DNA from 3 places in the Streptomyces sp. NPDC006332 genome. Region 3 is predicted to be linked to each of the others. Evidence: riboswitches for the same ligand, from Rfam matches in the RefSeq annotation. Region 3 holds a riboswitch; each other region holds the start of a gene.
The links. Region 3 has a riboswitch for cobalamin ahead of ABZ027_RS07425 (prenyltransferase/squalene oxidase repeat-containing protein). Riboswitches for the same ligand answer to the same signal wherever they lie in the genome.

Region 1 (5,131 bases), on a different contig from region 3:
ACGGCTGGTTGACGTACATCGTCGGATAGGGGCCGCGCAGGTACGGGGCGACTCCCGGGTAGGTGCCCAGGAAGTCCAGGCCCTCCAGGTCACGGCCGGTGTACAGCGGCTTGACCGCGATGCCTTCCGGGGTCTCCCAGAACGCCTCGTCCCCGCCGGTCGCCTTCTCGACGGCCTTGCGCCACTCGTCGGCGCTGCCGTCGGTGGTGGGCGTCCCCAGCTCGATCCCGGTGAAGTCGGGGATTCCCATCAGGACACTCCCATGCGGTCGAGGGTGGCGGAGAGTACGGCGACGGCGTCACAGCCCGCGAAGACATAGGCGTCGACATCGGTGTACTGCCCGGGACGGCCGGCCAGGAACACCTGGCGGGCACCGGCCGCCCTGAGGGCTCGGGCGGTGCTGTCGGCCTGCGCCTCGTACAGCGTGTCGCTGGAGCACAGGCAGACCTCGGTGGCGCCGCTGTCCTCGAAGGCTCCGTCCGTGACGGGCTCGATGCCGCCGGCCTGGAACAGGTTGGCGGCGAAGGTCGTGCGCGCGGTGTGCGCGGACGCCGGGCCGATCGCGGCCAGATAGACGCGCGGCCTGGATCCGGTGGCGGCGAGATGGGCGTCGGAGCGCGCCCGCAGGGCCTCGTACGCCTCGTCGCGCCGCACCCGCGGCAGCCCGCCGGACGGCGGCTCGGGAGCCGGTTCACGCTCCACGGGACGTTCGGCGAGGTGCGGGAACTCGCTGACCCCGGTGATGGGTTCGCGCCGCTTGGCCAGCTTCGCGCTGCGCGCCTCCCAGGTGTCCGCCAGGCCCTGACCGAGACGGCCCGAGCGCAGGGCGGCGGCTTGACCGCCGACACCCTCGATCCGCTGGAAGAACTCCCAGCCCGCGTGGGCGAGTTCGTCCGTCAGTCGCTCCACGTACCAGGAGCCGCCCGCCGGGTCGATCACCCGGGACAGATGGGACTCCTCGACCAGGATCGTCGAGGTGTTACGGGCGATACGACGTGCGAACGCGTCCGGCAGGCCCACGGCGTGGTCGAAGGGCAGCCCGGTGACGGCGTCGGCGCCGCCGACCCCGGCGGCGAGCGTGGCGATGGTCGTGCGCAGCATGTTCACCCACGGGTCACGGCGCGTCATCATCACCGGCGACGTCACGGCGTGCTGCGTCTGCGCCCCCGCGCCCGGAGCCCCGCACACCTCGGCGACCCGCGCCCACAGCCGTCGGGCCGCGCGCAGCTTGGCGATGGTGAGGAACTGGTCGGCGGTGGCCGCATACCGGAACTCCAGCTGCGCACAGGCCTGTTCGACACTGAGCCCCGCCCCGGTCAGCTCACGCAGGTAGGCGACGCCGGTCGCCAGAGAGGCGCCCAGTTCCTGCGCGGCCGAACCGCCGGCCTCGTGGTACGGCAGCGCGTCCACGGTCAGGGCCCGCAGCCCCGGGTACGCGTCGGCGCACAGCCGCGCGAGAGCGGCCACCGGCGCGAAGTCCGAGGCGTCGCCCGTACGGGCCTCGTGGGCCAGCGGGTCGGCGCCCAGGTTGCCGATCGCCGCCTGCTTGGCGACGCCCCGCTCCTCGTACAGGCCCAGCAACTCCCGTGCGGCGGCGTCGAATTCGCCCCCCGCGTCCAGCACGACGGGCGCGAGGTCGAGATGGACGCCGTCGAGGACCCGGCCGAGGGAGCCGAGCGGCAGGCCGCCCGTCCCGACGACCAGCCACAGCGAGGTGGCGCCGTTCTCCAGATCCCCGAGCACCGCGTCGCCGCCGGTCGCGGCGTGCCGTTGCCGTACGTCCCAGCCGCCGGTGACGCTTCCCTCGGCCCGGCCGCCCCGTACGAACGGGGGGAACCCGGGGAAGCCGGGCTCGGGCGTCACATCGTTCGCGGTGTACAGGGGGCGGGTGCGCAACCCGTCCTCCAACGCGGTGGACAGGGCGTCTTCCGCTGCTTCCCCCGAGACTTCCTTTCCCGACTTGCGCAGGACGCCCGCCACCAGGCGTTGCCACTGCTCGTGCGTCGCGTCAGGGAACTCGGCGGCCAGCGAGAGCCCGTCGTCAGGCAGGACCGTCATGCTCGGATGCTAGGCCAGACCGTCAAAGGAGCGTCAGAGGACACCGCTGTGACCTTGCACTCCCTGCCACTGTGACCTGCGTTGCCCTGCCGGGCCCGGCCACGTGCCGACGGGACGACGGCCCCGCCCCGCGCTGCCCCTCGGGCCGGTGCGACAACGTGATAATTTGCCCAAGCCAGTCAAGGGAATCCGGTGCGAATCCGGAACTGACGCGCAGCGGTGAGGGTGACGGGCGGGGCAAGGCGAGCCACTGGACGACGGTCACATGTGACCAGGGTCCGGGAAGGCGCTCCGGCCGGGTGATCCCGAGTCCGAAGACCTGCTGGCGACCCGTACGAACGGGCCCCGCGACCGGGCCCTCGACGCCAGAGGATGTTGTGTGCCCGTCACCCGTGCAGTCCGCCGCTCCGCCCTGTTCCTTTCCGGGACGTTCCTCCTGACGGCCTGCGGCGGCTCGTCCACCGGACCCCCCGGCTCACCCACCACCGCGACGGGCCGCACCCTGGACAACTGCGGGCAGCGGATCCGGATCCCGTCGCCGCCGAAGCGAGCGGTGTCCCTGAACCAGGGCACCACCGAGATCATGCTCTCCCTCGGCCTCGCCGACCGGATGGCGGGCACCGCCACCTGGACCGACCCCGTCCTGAAGGGCCTCGCGAAGGACAACGCCCGGGTGCCCAGGCTCTCCGACGACCAGCCCTCCTTCGAGAAGGTCCTGGACACCGAACCCGACTTCGTCGCCGCCTCCTTCGCCTCCACCCTGAGGCAGGGCGGCGTGGCCCCGCGCGAGAAGTTCGAGGAGCTGGGCGTGCCGACCTATCTCTCACCGGCCGACTGCGAGGGCAAGGACAACAGCGGTGACGGCGACGGTGCCCGCACCGAGCCGCTGACCATGGAATCGGTCTACGGCGAGATACGGGACCTGGCGAAGATCTTCGGCGTCGAAGCACGGGGCGCGAAGCTCGTCGCGGCACTGAAGACCCGCGTCGCCAAGGCCACCTTGGGGATCGACGCCTCCGACACCTCGGTCCTGTACTGGTTCGCCAACCAGGAGTCCCCCTACATGGCGGGCTGCTGCGGAGCCCCCGGCATCATCACCGAAGCGCTCGGCGCGAAGAACGTCTTCGACGACACCAAGCAGGAATGGCCGCAGATCAACTGGGAGACCGTCGCGGACCGCAACCCCGACGTCCTGGTCATAGGTGATCTCACCCGCGACTCGCAGACCGCCGAGACGGCCGCGCGGAAGATCGCCTTCCTGGAGTCCGATCCGGCGACCAGGAACATGGACGCGGTGAAGAACAAGAGGTACGTCACGCTCAGCGGCCAGGCCATGAACCCCACGATCCGCACCGTCGACGGCGTCGAGAAGGTGGCCGCGGCCCTGCGCGCCGACGGGCCCGCCGGGTGACGACCTCGTCCGTCACGGCCACGGCGTTGCGGACGGTGGCCGGCCTCGTGACCCTGGCCGGGTCCCTCGCCGTGGCCGTCACCATCGGCCCGGCGGACATCGGCGTCGGCGACGTCTGGTCGGCGGTGGCCGCTCATCTCGGCGGGGGACCCTCGCGGCTGACCCCGATCCGGGACGGCATCGTGTGGAACCTGCGCCTGCCCCGCACCCTGCTCGCCGCCGTCTGCGGCGCCGGGCTCGCCGTGTGCGGAGCGGTCATGCAGTCCCTGCTGCGCAACCCGCTCGCCGACCCCTTCGTCCTCGGCGTCTCCTCCGGAGCCTCCACCGGCGCGGTCGTGGTGGTCGTCCTCGGCGCGGGTGGCGGCGCGCTGTCCGTCTCCGGCGGCGCCTTCGTCGGAGCCGTCTGCTCCTTCGCCCTGGTGCTGCTGCTCAGCCACACCCTCGGCGCCACGACCGACCGGGTCGTACTGGCCGGAGTCGCCGCCATGCAGCTGTTCTCGGCGCTCACCTCCTTCGTCGTCCTGACGGCCGCCGACGCCCAGACCACCCAGGGAGTCCTGTTCTGGCTGCTCGGCTCGCTCGGCGGCGCCGACTGGAACGACGTGTGGCTGTGCCTGACCGCGCTGGCGGCCGCCCTCGTCGTGTGCCTCGGATCCGCGCGGACGCTGGACGCCTTCGCCTTCGGTCAGGACGCGGCGGCCTCGCTCGGGATCTCCGTCGCCCGGACCCGGCTGGTGCTGCTCTGCGTCACGGCCCTGCTGACCGCCGCTCTGGTCAGCTCGGCGGGCGCCATCGGTTTCGTCGGGCTGGTCCTGCCGCACGCCGCCCGTGCCCTCACCGGCCCCGGGCACGCGCGGCTGCTGCCGGTGACCGCACTCACCGGGGCGGTGTTCCTGGTGTGGGTCGACACCCTGGCCCGTACCGTCCTCGACCCGCAGGAGATACCGGTCGGCGTCGTCACCTCCCTGATCGGCGTACCGGCGTTCGTCCTCGTCCTGTACCGCACCCGGAGGGCGCTCCGATGACGCTCATCGCCGACCGCCTCTCGCGTACCGCCGCCGGGCAGCTGATCCTGGACGGGGTCAGCCTCACCGCGGCCCCCGGATCCGTCACCGGCCTGCTCGGCCCCAACGGCTCCGGCAAGTCCACACTCCTGCGCCTGCTCGCCGGCGTTCTCACCCCCACCTCCGGCGTCGTCACCCTCGACGGCCACCCGTTGCGTGAGTACAGCCGCCGAGCCATCGCCCGCCGGCTGGCGGTCGTCGAACAACAGGCGGACACCCAGACCGAGTTGACCGTCCTGGACGTCGTACGGCTCGGTCGTGTCCCACACCGTCGCGCCTGGACCCCCACCACCCCGGCCGACGAGCGGGCCGTACGCGCCGCCCTGGACCGCACCGGCCTCACCGAGCGGGCCGGCCGCCTCTGGCACACCCTGTCCGGCGGCGAACGCCAACGGGTCCAGATCGCCCGCGCCCTCGCCCAGGAACCACGCGAACTCCTCCTGGACGAGCCCACCAACCACCTCGACATCCAGCATCAGCTCGACCTCCTGACGCTTGTCACGCGACTCCCCGTCACCACCGTCATCGCCCTGCACGACCTGAACCTGGCGGCGATGTACTGCGACCACCTCGTCGTGCTGAACCAGGGCCGGGTAGC
Region 2 (5,131 bases), on a different contig from region 3:
GAAGAGCGCCCTGGAAGCCGAGTTGGCCCAGGCACGCGGAAACGCCGACAGCGTGGCCGCGCGGGCCGCGCAGTTGGAGCGCGGGGTCGCGCTGCTCGGTGACGCCGCCGAGTGCGCGCGGATCGCCGAGGACACCGCCCAGCGCCTCAAGGACGCCGACGCCCGCCTCGCCGACGCCGCTTTCCGGTACGGCTTCGACACCCCGCAGGCCGCGGCCGCGGCCCTGCTGGATGACACGGCCCACCGTGAACTCCAACGACGGCTGGACGCCTGGCAGTCGGAGGAGGCCGCCGTACGGTCCGTCCTCGCCGAGGCCGACACCGCGGCCGCCGCGCTGCGCCCGCCCGCCGACCTCACCGGGGCGGAGCGGACCGCGGCCACCGCCGCCCAGCGGCTGCGGGACGCCGCCTCCGGCCGCGACGCGGCGGCCCGGCGCTGCACCGAACTGGACCGGCTCTCCGCGCGTGCGGCCGCCGGCGTGCGACGGCTGGCGCCGCTGCGTGAGGAGTACGAGCGGGTGGCCCGCCTCGCCGGCCTCGCCGCGGGCACCTCGGCGGACAACGACCGCAAGATGCGCCTGGAGTCGTATGTGCTGGCGGCCCGGCTGGAACAGGTGGCCGCCGCCGCGACCGTACGGCTGCAGCGCATGTCCTCGGGCCGCTACACCCTGGTCCACTCCGACGACCGTACCGGCCGCGGCCGCAGCGGGCTCGGTCTGCACGTCGTCGACGCCTGGACCGGGCGGGAGCGGGACACGGCCACGCTGTCCGGCGGGGAGACCTTCTTCGCCTCGCTCGCCCTCGCCCTGGGCCTCGCGGACGTCGTCACCGACGAGGCCGGCGGGGTCCGGCTGGACACCCTCTTCATCGACGAGGGCTTCGGCAGCCTCGACGACCAGACCCTCGACGAGGTCCTCGACGTCCTCGACTCCCTGCGCGAACGTGACCGCAGCGTGGGCATCGTCAGTCACGTCCCGGATCTGCGGCGGCGCATCCACGCGCAGTTGGAGGTCGTGAAGGGGCGAGCGGGGTCGACGCTGCGGCAGCGGGGCGTCTGATCTCATCGCCCCAGGCGGCGGCGCGACAGCGGGGACGAGTGCACGACGCTCGTCGTCACCGAGCCGAGCGCGTGGAGCGCTCCTTCAGCGGCCGGCTCGGCGACCGCGGGTTCCTGCCGCACCGCCGTTCAGGTCGTCGCCGCTCAGCCACTCCTGCTGACGCAGTGCTTCAACAGGTCAGCGGTGATCGGGTCGATGATCCGGTAGCGGACCACCCGCCCCTCCTTCTCGCCCGCCACGATGTCGGCGGCGCGCAGGAGCCGCAGGGCCTGGGACACGGCGGGGTCATTCATTCCGGTCGCGATGGCGAGGTCGGAGACAGCGAGCGGACCCGTCTCGCGCAGAGCCAGCAGGAGGGCGAGGCGCCGGGGATCGGAGAGCAGGGAGAATCGCTCCGCCCAGGCGCGGACGTGGTCGGGTTCGCCGATGGCGGCGACGGCGTCGCAGACCCGGTGGCCGTCTATCGTGCGGCGGTCTGCGCGTTCGGCGGGGACGAGATGCATGGAAGCAATATCGCAGGTCGCGGTGTGATCTTGCATACCTGCGTAGCCGCGCAGGTATGCAGGAGTGAGTGGTCGCCCGTACGGTGGGCGGGCCGTGGTGTTCGGGAAGCCGGTGACAGCCCTTCGTGGTTCGAGGGGTTCAGGCCGGAGCGGCCCTCGCCACTGTGATCGGGGAGTTTCCGTCCCAGTTGTGCACGGTCACTGTTCGCCTCCGGGCGGACGGGAAGGCCGGAACGGAGACGTGTGTACCCGTAAGCCAGGAGACCGGCCACGGCACTTCACGAAGTGATCCACGAGGTGCTGGAGCGTGACCGTATGACCCTGCCCACCGGGCCCGACGTGCCCACTGTTTTTCGCTGGCGGCGCGAGGACACCGTGCGTACCGCCGGTCTCCTGGCGGTGATCGCCGCGCTGCACGTCGTGGCGTTCGGCATTCTGTTCCTGCTCGTCGTGCCGGCGCACTACGAGGTCGGTTCCAAGGCGTTCGGGATCGGCCTCGGCGTGACCGCGTACACGCTCGGTATGCGGCACGCGTTCGACGCCGATCACATCGCCGCGATCGACAACACCACCCGCAAGCTGATGGCCGACGGCAAGCGGCCGGTGTCGGTCGGGTTCTGGTTCGCGCTCGGCCATTCCAGCGTGGTGGTCGTGATGGCCGCCCTGGTGGCGGGAGGCGCACAACTCGCCGGCACGTTGATGAACGACGACTCACGTACCCACCAGACCCTCGGTGTCGTCGGCACGACTGTCTCCGGGACCTTCCTCTACCTCATCGCGGCGCTCAACCTCGTGGCACTGGTCGGCATCCTGCGGGTCTTCCGGGCCATGCGCTCCGGCACGTACGACGAGACCGCCCTCGAACAGCATCTGGACTCGCGGGGGTTCATGAACCGCGTCCTGGGCCGCTTCACCAGGTCGATCACCCGGCCCGGGCAGATGTTTCCGCTGGGCTTCCTCTTCGGCCTGGGCTTCGACACCGCGACCGAGGTCACCCTGATGGTGATGGCGGGCAGCGGCGCCGCGGCGGGGCTGCCGTGGTACGCGATCCTGTGCCTGCCACTGCTGTTCGCCGCGGGGATGAGCCTGTTCGACACCCTCGACGGGACGTTCATGAACTTCGCCTACCAGTGGGCGTTCTCCAACCCGGTGCGCAAGGTGTTCTACAACCTCGCCATCACCGGGCTGTCCATCGCGGTCGCCTTCCTGATCGGCACCATCGAACTGGTCGGGGTGCTGCACGAGAAGCTCGGTCTGCGCGACACGGTGACTGGTTGGATCGCCGACCTGGACATGGACAACGTCGGTTACATCATCGTCGGTCTGTTCGTGGTCGTGTGGGCGGCGGCGCTGGCGTACTGGCGGCTGGCCAAGGTGGAGCAGAGGTGGGCCGCCCGTCTCGCCGAGGGCGACTGACATCCGGCGCGTGATCTAGGAGGCGGGCGCGCCGGGCAGGACGCGGTGGTGGTGTTCCAGCCAGGGCGACGGAGGAGATCCGTCGGCCGCATGGCAGCATCAGGGCATGAGCGCGTCCTCGGCGGTGCGGAGCCTGCGCGCGGCGGTGTTCGCCGCGCTGTGCGTGCTGCTCGCCGTCGGGGGGCACACACTGGCGACCGGTGTGGCACCGGCCGTGTGGGTGCAGGCCGTCGGATTCGTGCCGGTCTTCGGGGCCGGCTACCTGCTGGGCGGCCGGGAGCGGTCGCTGGCGGCCATCGGCGCCGGGACGCTGGCGGCCCAGGGCGGCCTGCACCTCGCGTTCGGCGCCGCACGGTCGCACACCACCATGGTCATGCACGGTATGCGCATGTACCACACGCAGGCCGTGATCCCGCACGCCACCGCCGCTCATGTCGCGGCGGCACTGGTGCTGACCTGGTGGCTGCGGCGCGGGGAGGCCGCTCTGTGGTCGCTGCTGCGCCGGACCGCCGCGCTGGTGCCGGGCCTTGCGGCCTGGTGGCGGGTGAGCGGCGGGACACGGCTGGTGCCGGACGCGCGGGACGTCGCTCGGCCGGGTCGGCGGGCCGACTGGTCGCGCCCGCTCCCACGCCTCCTGCTGCGGCACGCGGTGCAGCGGCGCGGCCCGCCACCCGGGACTCCGTACCCGATCTGACCCCAACACACCTTCCCAGTACGGAGATCGACCCAACATGTCCCGAGTACGCATCACGCTGCGCCGCGTCGGCGCCGTCACCGCTCTCGCCGCGGCCGGAGTCCTCGCCGCCGCGGGCATCGCCTCCGCGCACGTCACCGTCCACCCCGACAGCTACGCCAAGGGCGCCACCGACGGCGTCCTGACCTTCCGCGTCCCCAACGAGGAGGACACCGCCTCCACCACCGAGGTGCAGGTGTTCCTGCCCACCGACCACCCCGTCCTCGGCGTCCTCGTCTCCCCGCGGGACGGCTGGAGTGCCAAGGTCACGAACACCAAGCTCAAGAAGCCGGTCAAGACCGACGACGGCACCATCACCGACGCGGTCTCCGAAGTCACCTGGACCGGCGGCAAGATCGGCCCCGGGCACTACGAGGACTTCGACGTCGCCTTCGGCCAGCTGCCCGAGGACAGCGACCAGCTGACCTTCAAGACGCTCCAGACCTATTCCGACGGCAAGACGGTCCGCTGGATCGAGGAGGCGGCGCAGGGCGACGAGGAGCCGGAGAACCCGGCGCCGGTCCTCAAACTCACCGCGAAGAGCGCCTCGGACGACTCCGGCGTGCCGGCCGCCTCCGCGTCCTCTGCAAAGACCCCTGCGGCCGCCGCCTCCGACAGCAGCGACTCCACCGCGCGCGGTCTCGGTGTCGCCGGGCTGGTCGTGGGCGTCCTGGGCCTGGCCGTGGCGGCCTTCGCCGTGATCCGTAGCCGCTCCGGCGGTACCCGGCCCGAGTGAGGTGGACGCCAGAACTGTGGTTGCCGAGGCCGGGGTTCGCCGGACTTTGCGGCCGTGTAGGTTCTGGCGCATGGTGCGATACGCGGAGCCGGGCGTGGCGGAGTGGGTCGAATCGGGCGGCGGCCCGCTCATAGCGGTGCCGGAGACGGTCCTGCCGTTCTGGGCGGGCGCCGACGGCGACGAGACGGCGTCCGACTACGACCGGGCGTGCGAGGTCGACGGCTTCGTCGGACTGCTTCCGGTGGGCGACTCCGCGGCGCTGGTCCTCGGGGACGAACCGGCCTCGACCGCGTTCCTGCCCGACCACGCCGTCTTCGTCCGCTGGGGCGCCGCGGACTCCGAGGACGAACTGCTCGCCGAGGTACCGGCGGCCCTCGCCACCGCGGCCTGGGAGGACGAGGTGCGCTGGACGGTGCCCGGTCCGGTCGTCCTGTTCGACGCGGCCTGGCCGGGCCACGACTGTGCCCGTACCGACAACCTGCGGGTCGTCCTGGAGCCGGGCAGCTACGCGGTCCGCGCGGCCCAGGCCAGACCCGGCCCCGAGGCCTGGCTCGGTCTCGTACAGCTACGGCGGCTGTGATCTCGTCCGTCTTGTCTGTCCGTTTCCGCGTCCTCTCCTTGCCGCTCCTCGCGCGGGCGACCGCGCGAGGAGACGGGCGAGGGACGCCGGGACCGACTACAGCTGG
Region 3 (5,131 bases):
CAGGGCGGCGGCGAGCCCGGCGAGCAGGACGGGCAGACCATAGGTGCCGCCCTCGGCGGTCAGCAGACCGTACGTTCCCGCGCAGACGCCCAGCAGACCGCCGAGGGTGAGCGCGGCGGTCGTACGGCGGACGCGGGCGGGAACGTCGGCGCTGCGGCCGTAGCCGCGGGCGTCCATCGCGGCGGCGAGGGAGACGGAGCGTTCGAGGGCCCCCTCCAGCACCGGCAGACCCACGTGCAGCAGGCCGCGGACGCCCCGGTCCGGTCGGCCGCGGAGTCGGCGGGCGGCGCGCAGCCGCTGCACGTCGGCGATGAGGTTCGGGGCGAAGGTGAGGGCGACGACCACCGCCACACCCATCTCGTACAGGGCGCCCGGCAGGGACTTGAGGAGCCGGGCCGGGTTCGCGAGCGCGTTCGCAGCGCCGACGCAGATGAGCAGCGCGGCGAGCTTCAGGCCGTCGTAGAGCGCGAACAGGAGCCCCTCGGCGGTGACCCTGCCGCCGAGGCGGATGCCCTGCGCCCAGTCGGGGAGGGGGACTTCGGGGAGGGTGGCGAGCACGTGCGTGCCGGGCACGGGGGAGCCGAGGACCACGGCGAACAGGAGACGGATGAGCAGGACCGCCAGGGCGAGTCTGGCGAAGGCGGAGTAGGAGTGCGCGGTGGGGGTGTCGGGGCGGCGGGCGGCCACCACGTACGCGGAGGCGGCGATGAGCAGCGCCAGCAGGAGGGGGTTGGTGGTGCGGGTGGCGGCGGTGCCGAGGCCCAGGGCCCACAGCCACCAGGCACCGGGATGCAGCCCGGCCCGGTGCAGGGGCCGTCGGCCGGACCACTCGAGGCTACGACCCATCCCTGCGCCGCCTCGCCTGCCACGCCGCCGCCGCGCCCAGTACGGCGACGGCGGCCACCCCGGCGAACAGTCCGACGGAAGGTCCCCCGCCCGCCGAGTCCTTGTCCTTCGCCCGCGTCGGGTTCTGCTCCTCGGACGGGGCCCCCGGCGTCCTTCCCGTCGCCACCTGCTCCCCGCAGCCGGTCCTCGGGTAGCCCGCGATCGCGCACAGCAGAGCGCCGGTGTCGTAGCGCAGGGGTTTGGCGGCCGAGGCGAGGGCCTCCGCCGTCGTGGCGTCGGGGGAGACGACGGCGCACGCCGTTCGTCGCGTCGGTGGGCTCTCGCCGGACGGGGCGTCCGTCCTGGTGCCGAAGTCGATGACCAGGGCCACCCTCTTGCTGCCGTCGCGTGCGGGCGAGTGGGCGCAGATCGTGCCGAAGTCGGCCGTGCCGCGCGGCTGTGCGGCGTCGCCGGAGTCCTCGCTCACCGCGAAACGGAAGCCCTGGACGTCTCCGTCCGAGGGGCGGGCGGTGGAGGGGCCCTGGGTCGCGTACGTCCACCGCCCGCCGTCGCGGTCCCAGAAGGACCAGTAACGGTAACCGGCGGCCTGCGCCTGCCCCATGGCCCCCACCAGGAGGAACAGGACGGTCGCGAACAGCGTGACGGCAGGGCGTCGTGTCACGGCCGCTTCCCCTTGGCGCGGCCGCTGAGCAGAAAGCCGATGCCGGCCCCGGCGGCGAGCCCCGCGCCGACCATCCACCAGACGTTCTCTCCGCCCGAGCCGTCGTCCGCGGCGGACTCACCGGACTCACCCGGCGCACCGGATGCCGCGCTCGCCGTCCGCGGGGCCGGTCCCGTCGCGTTGAGCTGCCGCACCAGGTCTGTGCCGCCGAAGTCGCGCGGATCCGTGCCGGTCGCGTGCGCGGCGAACACCAACTGGGCGTAGGCGGCGGGCCCGTTCGACTTCGCCCACGCGGACGAGTTGCGCTCCAGCCACTTCAGGGGCCCGGCGGCCCGGTCGGCCCCGCCCTGCGCGGCGAGCGCCACGACGGCGTCGGCGGTGTTGCCGAAGTCGGGCCGGTCGGTGGCGCCGGGGAGGGCGGACATCAGGTGGCCGCCCTTCCCGAGCGCCTTGCTGAGATAGGCGGCGCCGTTGGCGGCGGCCCGCTGCGGAGAGGGGGAGCCGGCGTCCGAACAGGCGGCGGCCTCGGCCTTCTTGGCGGGCTCCACCCTCAGCCCCTTGCCGAGCGCGCCCACCACACCCGCCGCCGTGGCGTCCGCGTTGGCCGCCAACTTGCGCTTCTTGTCCGGCTGGAAGGCGAAGGCCCCGGCGCCCTCGCCCTCGCACGGCAGGGCGAGCTTCACCAGGGCGTCGTACGGCGACCGGCCGCCCTTCTGGATCCGCGCGGGCTTCTCCCCCACGGCGGTCAGCGCGCCGACGACGACGGACGTCGAGTTCGTGTCGCTGGCGCCGCCGGGTGCGTAGCCCCAGCCGCCGTCCGTGTTCTGCACGGACTTCAGCCAGGCGACGGCCTTGCCGGTGGCGGCCCGGTGGCCGCCGAGCGCGGTGAGCGCCTGGACGGCGGCGGCCGTGTTGTTGGTGTCGACCATGACCTTGGCGTCGCACGGCTTGGAGACGTCGGCGCGGAAGGGAGCGAAGGCGCCGTTCGCGCACTGCTGCCCGGTCAGCCAGTCCACGGCCGAGTTGGCGGGCCGTACGCCCACGGTGTGCTGGGCGAGCAGCGCGAGGGACTGACGCCAGACGCCGTCGTACGTCGGGTCGGAGCTGCCGTAGAGCCCGGCGGGGAGCGCGGGCGACGCGGACGGGGAGGCGGCTTCGGCGGGCGCGGCGACGGCGCCGAGCACGGCGGTGGCGGCGGCCAGGACCATGGCGCGGCGGCGGACGTTCATGATCGGCGGGTGCCTCTCCCTGGGGGAGCCAAACAGCACGGGACACCCCGGCGGCTCGGCTCCGTATACCTCGACGGTGCCGCACACCGGCCGGTCGCCGGTGCACGTGAGCCGGTCACCTCCGCGCGGGGCAATCCGGCTCACCGCCTCTACGGACGGCTCACGGTTGCGGGCCAGCGCCGGATTCACACCGGCTTCCCCCCGTACGGGCGTGATCACGACCGGTCCACTCTACCGGTGCGTGGGCAACGCCCTACGGGGTGCCCGCGGGTGACGGTAGGTTCCGCCCATGCCATCGACGGGGAAACTGCTCGGCTCGGGCCGCGCCGCGGACGTCTACGAGATCGACGAGGCGTGGGTGCTCCGCCGCGACCGACGGGGCTGGGGGGACGCGGTCGCGGAGGGCGTTGTGATGGAACACGTACATGCGCACGGCTACCCCGTTCCCCGGGTGCTGCTCTCCGGCTCCAGCCGCACCGAGCTGGTGATGGAGCGGCTGTACGGCCCGACGATGCTGGAAGCCTTCGGCTCGGGCCAGGTCGACGCGGGCGAGGCGGGAGGCGTCCTCGCCCGTCTCCTGCGCCACCTGCACACCCTTCCGGCCAGGCACTCCGACGCCCGCCTCCTCCACCTCGACCTGCACCCGGACAACGTGATCCTCGCCGCCGACGGCCCCCGGGTCATCGACTGGTCGAACGCGGAGGAGGGTGAACCGGGCCTGGACTGGGGCATGTCCGCGATGATCCTCGCTCAGGTCGCCGTCGGCGCCGAACCGCTCGCCGACCCGGCCCGCGCGATGCTCACGGCCCTCCTCGCCGACCCGTCCTGCCTCACCGAGACAGGTCTGCGGGAGGCAAGGCGACGGCGGGCCGCCAACCCCACGATGAGTCGACCGGAGGTGCAACTGCTCGGCTCCGCGGAGAAGTTGGTCCGGTCGCTGATGACCTAGGCGCGGGGAGTCGGGCCTCCGAAGGGCAGGAACAGGGTGCGGGAGGCCAGGAGCCAGGTGTTGTCCGGGGTGCGGTGGAAGGTGTCCTGATAGTGGCCGATCTGGACCGGAGGGCCGGCCGGGACCATGCCGCCCTGGTGGCCGTCGACGCGGTAGGTCGTGAAGTACGAGAGGGCTGTCGCCGTGTCCGGGGAGGTGACCGTGACGAGGATGTTGGACATCATGCGGCGGGACAGCCGGTCGGCGGGGCGGGAGCCGAAGTAGTCGCGCAGGGCGTCGCGTCCCCTGATCAGCCGCTCACCCGCCGGCCACTCCCAACTGCCGTCGTCCGTGAAGAGTTCGGCCACGGAGGACGGGTCGCCGAGGTCGAGACGGTGGACGAAGTCGACGATCAGACGTTCACAGGCGCGTTCGGCGAGAAGGTGCTCCATGGTCAAGTAGTAGACGGTCCGTGCGCGGCCCGGCCACCGGTTTACACGGCCACGTACGTCACCGGCTCGCTCCCCGTCACCGCCTCCGCCCGTCCCAGCTTCACCAGTCGGCGCAGATGGGCCTCGGCCTCCGAGACGGCGATGTTCCTGGAGCCGTGCGGGATCTGCTCCCAGGGGCGGTTCCACTCCATGCGCTCGGCGAGCTGCCAGGGGGTGAGGGGCTCGGCCAGGAGGGTGAGCAGGCCGTTGAGGCGGTCCTCGTGGTGGGCGAGCAACTCCCGTACCCGGGACGTCGCGTCGGTGAAGACGTGCTGGTGGGCCGGGAGCACCTCGGCGGGGGCGAGGCGGCCGACGCGCTCCAGGGAGTCCAGGTAGTCGCCGAGGGGGTCGGTGACCGTGGCGTCGTCCGGATCCTCGTACAGGCCGATGTGCGGGGTGATCTCGGGGAGCAGGTGGTCGCCGGAGAACAGGCGGCCGTGGCCCGGGAGCCGGGCGGGGTGCTCCTCCTCCAGGTGCAGGCAGACGTGGCCCGGGGTGTGGCCCGGGGTCCAGATCGCGCGCAGTCGGCGGCCCGCGAGGTCGAGGAGTTCACCGGGGACGATCTCCCGGTCGGGCAGCGCGGGGGCCAGCCCGGGCAGGGAGCGACGGCGGCCGGTGCGCAGGGGCGCCACGTGGTCCTCGGGGGCGCCGGCGGCTTCCAGCTTCGCCGTCATGTAGGTGAACCAGCGTTCGGGGCGGGTCGAGCGGGTCCGCCGTACGATCGCGCCGTCCGCCGCGTGCATCGCGATCCAGGCGCCGGACGCCTCGCGCACCCGGCCGGACAGGCCGTGGTGGTCGGGGTGGTGGTGGGTGATCACCACGCCGTGGATCTCGCCGGGGGAGGTGCCGCAGGCGGCCAGCCCGCCCGCGAGGGCGTCCCAGGAGGCCGGGTCGTCCCAGCCGGTGTCGATCAGTACCGGACCGCGGTCGGTGTCGACGACGTACACCAGGGTGTGGCCCAGGGGGTTGTCCGGGA

Region 1: linked by a shared signal. The riboswitch ahead of ABZ027_RS21170 (ABC transporter substrate-binding protein) and the one ahead of ABZ027_RS07425 (prenyltransferase/squalene oxidase repeat-containing protein) in region 3 are both predicted to bind cobalamin.
Region 2: linked by a shared signal. The riboswitch ahead of ABZ027_RS20725 (HoxN/HupN/NixA family nickel/cobalt transporter) and the one ahead of ABZ027_RS07425 (prenyltransferase/squalene oxidase repeat-containing protein) in region 3 are both predicted to bind cobalamin.

What each region holds. Positions count from the first base shown of each region.
Region 1 covers NZ_JBEXRA010000022.1:99,239-104,369, forward strand. The annotation lists gene scpA (methylmalonyl-CoA mutase) at 1-250, opposite strand, end outside; gene ABZ027_RS21165 (methylmalonyl-CoA mutase subunit beta) at 250-2,058, opposite strand; cobalamin riboswitch at 2,218-2,400, shown strand; gene ABZ027_RS21170 (ABC transporter substrate-binding protein) at 2,438-3,469, shown strand; gene ABZ027_RS21175 (iron chelate uptake ABC transporter family permease subunit) at 3,496-4,494, shown strand; gene ABZ027_RS21180 (ABC transporter ATP-binding protein) at 4,491-5,131, shown strand, end outside.
Region 2 covers NZ_JBEXRA010000022.1:5,343-10,473, forward strand. The annotation lists gene ABZ027_RS20715 (SMC family ATPase) at 1-1,057, shown strand, start outside; gene ABZ027_RS20720 (metalloregulator ArsR/SmtB family transcription factor) at 1,201-1,560, opposite strand; cobalamin riboswitch at 1,613-1,848, shown strand; gene ABZ027_RS20725 (HoxN/HupN/NixA family nickel/cobalt transporter) at 1,876-2,976, shown strand; gene ABZ027_RS20730 (hypothetical protein) at 3,083-3,670, shown strand; gene ABZ027_RS20735 (YcnI family protein) at 3,708-4,445, shown strand; gene ABZ027_RS20740 (immunity 21 family protein) at 4,516-5,025, shown strand; gene ABZ027_RS20745 (DUF885 domain-containing protein) at 5,122-5,131, opposite strand, start outside.
Region 3 covers NZ_JBEXRA010000005.1:219,571-224,701, reverse strand. The annotation lists gene ABZ027_RS07435 (CbiQ family ECF transporter T component) at 1-846, opposite strand, end outside; gene ABZ027_RS07430 (SCO2322 family protein) at 836-1,507, opposite strand; gene ABZ027_RS07425 (prenyltransferase/squalene oxidase repeat-containing protein) at 1,504-2,736, opposite strand; cobalamin riboswitch at 2,843-2,966, opposite strand; gene ABZ027_RS07420 (phosphotransferase) at 3,026-3,685, shown strand; gene ABZ027_RS07415 (nuclear transport factor 2 family protein) at 3,682-4,116, opposite strand; gene ABZ027_RS07410 (MBL fold metallo-hydrolase) at 4,158-5,131, opposite strand, start outside.